Linked DNA regions of Thioclava sp. GXIMD2076. The protein of the gene in region 1 interacts with the protein of each later gene in a pairwise test. Links are inferred from orthologs where the notes say so. Each region holds a gene or a part of one and is shown on either strand. Other genes may lie near its edges.

Evidence for each region.
Region 2: the proteins of WDB91_RS05060 (region 1) and WDB91_RS08295 interact in binary tests that used the Escherichia coli proteins (3 or more experiments, as listed by UniProt). The link is inferred for Thioclava sp. GXIMD2076 from one-to-one orthologs.

What each region holds. Positions count from the first base shown.
Region 1 is NZ_CP149932.1:1,029,153-1,032,444, reverse strand. What follows is about bases 39-3,008. They hold WDB91_RS05060 (transglycosylase domain-containing protein), read left to right. Parts: upstream 39-400; coding sequence 401-2,617; downstream 2,618-3,008. Other genes in these bases: WDB91_RS05055 (type I secretion system permease/ATPase), read left to right, coding at 2,736-3,008; WDB91_RS05065 (P-II family nitrogen regulator), read right to left, coding at 39-134. In the rest of the region: more of WDB91_RS05065, read right to left, coding at 1-38; more of WDB91_RS05055, read left to right, coding at 3,009-3,292. UniProt on the Escherichia coli protein: Cell wall formation. Synthesis of cross-linked peptidoglycan from the lipid intermediates.
Region 2 is NZ_CP149932.1:1,664,891-1,668,113, forward strand. The notes cover bases 1-2,901. They hold WDB91_RS08295 (penicillin-binding protein 2), read left to right. Parts: upstream 1-498; coding sequence 499-2,304; downstream 2,305-2,901. Other genes in these bases: rsmH (16S rRNA (cytosine(1402)-N(4))-methyltransferase RsmH), read left to right, coding at 1-132; WDB91_RS08290 (cell division protein FtsL), read left to right, coding at 129-497; WDB91_RS08300 (UDP-N-acetylmuramoyl-L-alanyl-D-glutamate--2,6-diaminopimelate ligase), read left to right, coding at 2,502-2,901. Outside these bases: more of WDB91_RS08300, read left to right, coding at 2,902-3,223. UniProt on the Escherichia coli protein: Essential cell division protein that catalyzes cross-linking of the peptidoglycan cell wall at the division septum. Required for localization of FtsN.

The DNA.
Region 1 (3,292 bases):
ATTTCCGTATGGCCGGACTGTGCGCCGAAACCCTTGATTTCGGTCACCATCATGCCACGCACGCCGATGGAGGTCAGCGCTTCACGCACCTCTTCGAGCTTGAAAGGCTTGATTGCTGCAATAATCAGTTTCACGTTCGATTCCTTCCTGTCTCCTCAGCTCCGCTTATCGGAACCGATAGGCGGCATGCCGCCACAAAGCCCAATACTTAGGCATGTTACAAGGCAACCTTGCCGTCAGCCTCACATTCCCGTGGCCCAGCGAACCGGCAAAGCACACTTTTTGGACAGTAAGTATATTTTTTAATCACGCAATATACCGAATCGTGAGAACCCTAACCTCCACAAAGACCAACAATCCGTGTAAATTGGCCAGAACGATCAAGAACGGATACGAGCAGATGGCAAATAATGGCGGCCCGCGCAAACCGCTGGTAGCGGAGCGACGCTACACAGGCGGCGGCAAACCTGGACCGAAGAAAACCCCTCCGAAAAAGCCCGCCAAAGTGGCGCGCAAACGGCCCCCGCGCAAGCATGGACCGATCCTGGGGTTCATTCTTGGCATCCTTGGCTTCTTCGGTCGCCTGATCTTCAAGGCGACATGGCGCGTGCTGGCGGTGATTGCCATCATTCTCGGGATTTCGGTCTATTATTATTACAGCACCCTCCCCCCGCTGACCCAGCTTCTGGACGGTCGCACACGCGGCTCGGTTACCATGCTCGACCGAAATAACGACGTCTTTGCATGGCGCGGTGAGACCTTTGGCGGGCAGATCACCGCCCAAAACGTCTCGCCCTATCTGCGCGAGGCCGTGGTCGCCACCGAGGACCGCCGCTTCTATCACCATTTCGGGGTCAGCCCGCGCGGCATCGCTTCGGCCATCCGCATCAACCTCAGCGAGGGGCGCGGCCCCTTCTCGGGCAATGGTGGCTCGACCATCACCCAGCAGGTTGCCAAGCTCCTGTGCCTCGGTGTGCCCTATGATCCTAAGACGTGGAAGAACGAAGGCGAATACGAGGATGACTGCCGGTCGGGCGGTCTGACCCGCAAGATCAAGGAAGTGCCCTATGCGCTGGCGCTCGAGGCCAAATATACAAAATCCGATATCCTGACGATCTACCTCAACCGCGCCTATCTCGGTGCGGGCGCGCGCGGCTTCGAAGCCGCTGCCCAGCGGTATTTCGGGATTTCGGCGGCCAATGTGAACCCGCAGCAGGCGGCGATGCTGGCAGGGCTATTGAAGGCCCCGACCCGCTATGCCCCCACCAATAATCTCGCGCGGTCGCAGGCACGGGCCGACACCGTCCTGTCGCTCATGCACGAGCAGAAATTCCTGACGGATGCGGAATACAAGGAAGCCAAAGCCAACCCCGCGACCCTGTCGGAAGCTGCACAGAAACGCGCGGGCGGTTACTTTGCCGATTGGGTCATGGATGACATCCCGCCCTTCCTGTCGAATGACACGACCGAGGATGTGATCATCCATACCACCTTCGACCAGCGCATCCAGACCGCTGCCGAGACGGCGCTGAAGGATGTGTTCGACACCAAGGTAAAAGACGGCTCGACGGCCGAGGCTGCGGTCATCGTCATGAGCGCCGATGGTGCGGTGCGGGCCATGGTCGGCGGACGCCAGACCAAAGTCTCGGGCGCGTTCAACCGCGCGACAATGGCGTTGCGCCAACCGGGCTCCACCTTCAAGCCCTTCGTCTACGCGGCAGCGATGGATATGGGGATGACGCCCGATACCATCGTCGAGGATACGCCCCTGACGATCAATGTCCCGGGCTCCGGCCCCTGGTCGCCCCAGAATTACGAGAAAGGTGTCTTCCGCGGTCCGATCACGTTGACCACCGCACTGACCCATTCGGTCAATGTGGCGACGGTACGCCTGCAGGAAGAGGTGGGCCGCGATGCGGTGCGCAAAGTGGCCGAGGATTTCGGCTTCGGGCATAACCTCGCCAAAGGTCCGGCACTGGCGCTCGGGGTCTCCGAATCGACGCTGATCGACATGACCGGCGCCTATGCGGGCATCCTGAATGGGGGCTCTTCGGTGAAGCCCTACGGCCTGACCGATCTGCGGATCAAAGGCGACAAAGAGCCGATCTTCACCTCGGGTGGCGGTATCGGCGAGCGGGTGATCTCGGAAGATGCCGCACGCAAGCTGATCTATATGATGCATAACGTGGTAGAACAGGGTACGGGCCACCGCGCGAAGCTTGATGGCTATGAGGTTGCGGGCAAGACCGGTACCACCCAGTCGGCGCGCGATGCGTGGTTTATCGGCTTCACCGACGACTATGTGACCGGTGTCTGGATGGGCAATGACGACAACAAGCCCCTGACCGGCGTGACCGGCGGCGGCCTGCCCGCCGAGATCTGGCACGAGGTCATGACCCGGGTCGAGAAAGGCCAGCCCGCGAAACCGTTGCCGATGGCCAACCCGTCCGAATGGCAGGCCCAGACGCAGCCCTATGCCGGCCAGACCTATAATAGCGACGGCACGACGACATCGGGGTGGAATGCGCAGAACGCCCCGGTCCAGCAACGGCGTGAACCCAATATCGCCGAGAAGATCATCAACGATGTCTTGGGGGCAATTACCGGAAACCGCTAGATTTTTATCTAGATCAACCCTAACGGTAAAGGTTCCGAAACACCTCGCGGTAAAAATGAAAACCGGCCTCATCTTTGGTGGGGCCGGTTTTTCGTTTCCGACTGTCTGAGAGTATCCCATGCCGGACCGCCGCTCCCCTTTGGGCAAGAAAAGACTGAATGACGAAAGCAAGCGCGAATGGGGCCTGTTCCTGAGCGTCGGCCTGTTCTCGGCTTTTGTGAACATCCTGATGATGACCGGCCCGATGTTCATGCTGCAGGTCTATGACAGGGTTCTGGCATCACGCGCCGAGGAGACCCTTGCCAGCCTGTTTCTGCTGGTGGTCTTTCTTTTCACCGTCATGGGCCTTCTGGATTTTGTCCGCTCCCGCCTGATGTCGCGCGTGGCCAAACGTCTGATGGGCCGGCTCGAGGAGCGGGTCTTCGCAGCCGTCCTGCGCCGCAATGCCCTCAATCCCGAGGATCTCGTCTCGAGCCTCGGCTTGTCCGACCTGGACGCGGTGCAGAAGCTCCTGAACTCGCGGGTAGTGCTGGCCCTGTTCGATATGCCGTGGTCCCCGCTGTTCTTTCTGGCAATCTTCATCTTCCACCCGCTGCTGGGGCTCTTGGCTTTGGGCGGCGGGGCGGTGCTGATCGCGGTGACCCTGCTCAACCGCGTGGCCACCCGCAGCCTTTC
Region 2 (3,223 bases), 640 kb from region 1 along the record:
TCTGCCAAGCTGCGCGTCGCGCGCCGTCTTGACACGCCCGCAACCCCGGCTGACCGCACCATATTGGGCCTTCCGGCCCCCGTTCTGGACCCCGCGGCCAAGCCCGCCTCGCATAAACGGAGAGCCCGATGAGATCGCTGATCTATCTCGTAACCGCGCTTTGTGTCATGGGGCTGGCTTTCTGGGCGTATCGGGTGAACTATGACACGCAGGACAAGCGCGACGAGTTGCGTGCGCTCGACCGCGAGATCGCCTCGCTCAACGAGGGTCTGGGCGTGCTGAAGGCGGAATGGGCCTATCTCAACCGTCCTGACCGCCTGCGCGAGCTGGTGAACCTGAACTTCACCGATCTCCAGCTGCTGCCGCTACAGGCCGACCAGTTTGCGAGCGTGTCGGAAATTCCCTATCCCAATCCGGTCGAGATGGCCGATCCGGACGCACAGAAACAGCCGGATATCTTTGCTTTGAACGGGCAGGCACAAAAAGAAGGGCTCTAAGATGATCCGTATTCCGCTTCGTCCTCTGGCAAAGATCCTTCCGGCCCGTACCCGTGGCGAGAACCCCGACGCGATCGAACGCGAGAATACCCGCATCCGCTCCGAGGCTACCCGTGATCGCGCGCGCAAACGGGCCGAGGGCCGCCTTCTGGTCATGGGGCTGGCCTTTGTGGCCGTATTTACCGTTGTAGGCGTTCGGATGGGCACACTGGCTGCCTCCGAGCCCAAGGAGCCGCGCGCCGCGATCAATAACGGTATCCATGCACAGCGCGCCGATATCGTGGACCGTGAGGGCCGTGTCTTGGCCACCAATCTTGTGACCCATGCACTTTACGCCCAGCCGCCGATGATGGTGGATCCGGTGGGCACGGTCGACAAGCTGGTGAAGATCTTCCCCGATCTCGACCATGACCGGTTGATGAAGGATTTCACCGGCAGCCGTAAATTCGTCTGGATCAAGAAAAAGATCTCGCCCGAGCAGATGCAGGCCGTGCATGATATCGGCGAGCCGGGTCTGCTGTTCGGTCCGCGCGAGATGCGTCTTTATCCCAACGGGGCTGTGGCAGCCCATATCCTTGGCGGCTCGCGCTTTGGCGCCGAGGGCGTGAATTCGGCCGAGATCGTGGGGACGGCGGGCGTCGAGAAGGAATTCGACGGCTGGCTGCGTGATCCGGCCAATAATGGCGCGCCGCTGAAACTGTCGATCGATCTCACGATCCAGTCGGCGCTCGAGGAGATCCTCGATGGCGGCATGAAGCTGATGAATGCCAAGGGTGCGACCGCGATCCTGATGCAGGCCCATACCGGCCAGATCGTTGCCATGGCGAGCCTGCCCGATTTCGACCCGAACAAACGCCCGCGTCCGCTGACCACGGGCGATGCTTCCGACAGCCCGCTCTTCAACCGCGCGGTGCAGGGGCTTTACGAGCTTGGCTCGACCTTCAAGATCTTTGCCGTGGCGCAGGCGCTGCAGATGGGGCTGGTCACGCCCAACACCATCGTCGACAGCCAGTCGCCCATGCGCATCGGCCGCTTCAAGATCCGTGATTTCCACAATTACGGCGCGCATCTGTCGGTGATCGATGTCATCAAGCACAGCTCGAACGTGGGCACCGCCCATATCGTCGAGATGTTCGGCCCCGAAAAGCAGAAAGAGTTCCTTGGCAAGCTGGGCTTCCTCAAGCCCACCTCGGTCGAGCTGATCGAGGCCGAGACCGGCCAGCCGCAGCTGCCGCCGAAATGGACCGATGTCTCGGCCATGACCATCGGCTATGGTCACGGTCTGGCCGCAAGCCCGCTGCATCTGGCGGCCGCCTATGCCACCATCGCCAATCACGGCATCCGTGTGGAGCCCACGCTTCTGGCTGGGGTGAACAAGGGCCATGGCGAGCGCGTGATGAGCGATCAGGTCGCCAAGGAGGCGCTTGCCTTGATGCGCATCGTGGTGACGCGCGGCACGGCGTCTTACGGCAATGTCAAAGGCTATGAGGTGGGGGGCAAAACCGGCACTGCCGATAAGGTGAAACCCACGGGCGGCTATTATGATGACAAGGTCATCGCGACCTTCGCCGGTGTCTTCCCGATTTCCGATCCGCAATATGTATTGGTGCTGACGCTCGACGAGCCTTCTGATAATTCCGGCTCCATTCCGCGCCGCACCGCCGGCTGGACCGCTGTGCCTGTCGCCGCCGAAGTGATCCGCCGTGTGGCGCCGCTTCTGGGCCTGCGCCCGCATGCGGCTGTTGACGAGCTTGCGGGCATCAATGTCGCGAAAGACCCCAACAACAAGACTGTGGCGGATGAGTGATCCCGCTATCGCGGCGCTGCGAGCGAGCGGGGCGCCGGTGGTCGGAATTTGCCGATCGGATCCTTTGCCGCGGGGCTGATGCGTTGACCTTTTCTGCCGGCCCGCGATAAATGGGATAGACGTTCGGGGCTATGTCCCCGAGACCGTATCATGGCCCTTGTCCCGAGCGGCCGGATTTGAAACAGAAAGCCATCATCATGCCGACAGATCTGCCGCAATCGAGCCTGAACGCATTGGGTCTGACCCCCAGTTCCGGTGCGGATCGCCAGATCACGGGCCTGTCGGTAGATAGCCGTCAGGTGAAGGCAGGCCATCTGTTTGCGGCCCTTCCGGGCACCAAGGTGCATGGGGCCGAATTTGTGCCCACGGCGCTTGCCAAGGGCGCTGTGGCCATCCTGACCGACCGCGCAGGCGCCACGCAGATCCACGATGCCGTGGCACAGGCCGGGGCCGCGCTGGTTGTGGCCGAAGACCCCCGACAGGCGCTGGCCTATGCGGCGGCGCTGTTCTTCGGGGCACAGCCCGCAACGATGATCGCGGTCACCGGCACCAATGGCAAAACGAGTGTGGCCACCTTCACCCGCCAGATCTGGCAGGTTCTGGGCTATGAGGCGGCTAATATCGGCACAACCGGCGTCGAGGGGGCCTATAGCGCGCCCTCCAACCACACCACGCCCGAACCCATCACCCTGCATCGGCTTCTGGGCGATATGGCGCACGCGGGGATCACCCATGCCGCGATGGAGGCATCTTCCCACGGGCTGGCGCAGAAACGGCTCGACGGGGTGGTGCTGAAAGCTGCGGCCTTCACCAATTTCACGCAGGACCATCTCGATTACCACGCGACATTCGAGGAATATTTCGCGGCCAAGGCGGGGCTCTTTGCGCGTGTGCTGCCCGATGACGGCGTGGCGGTGAT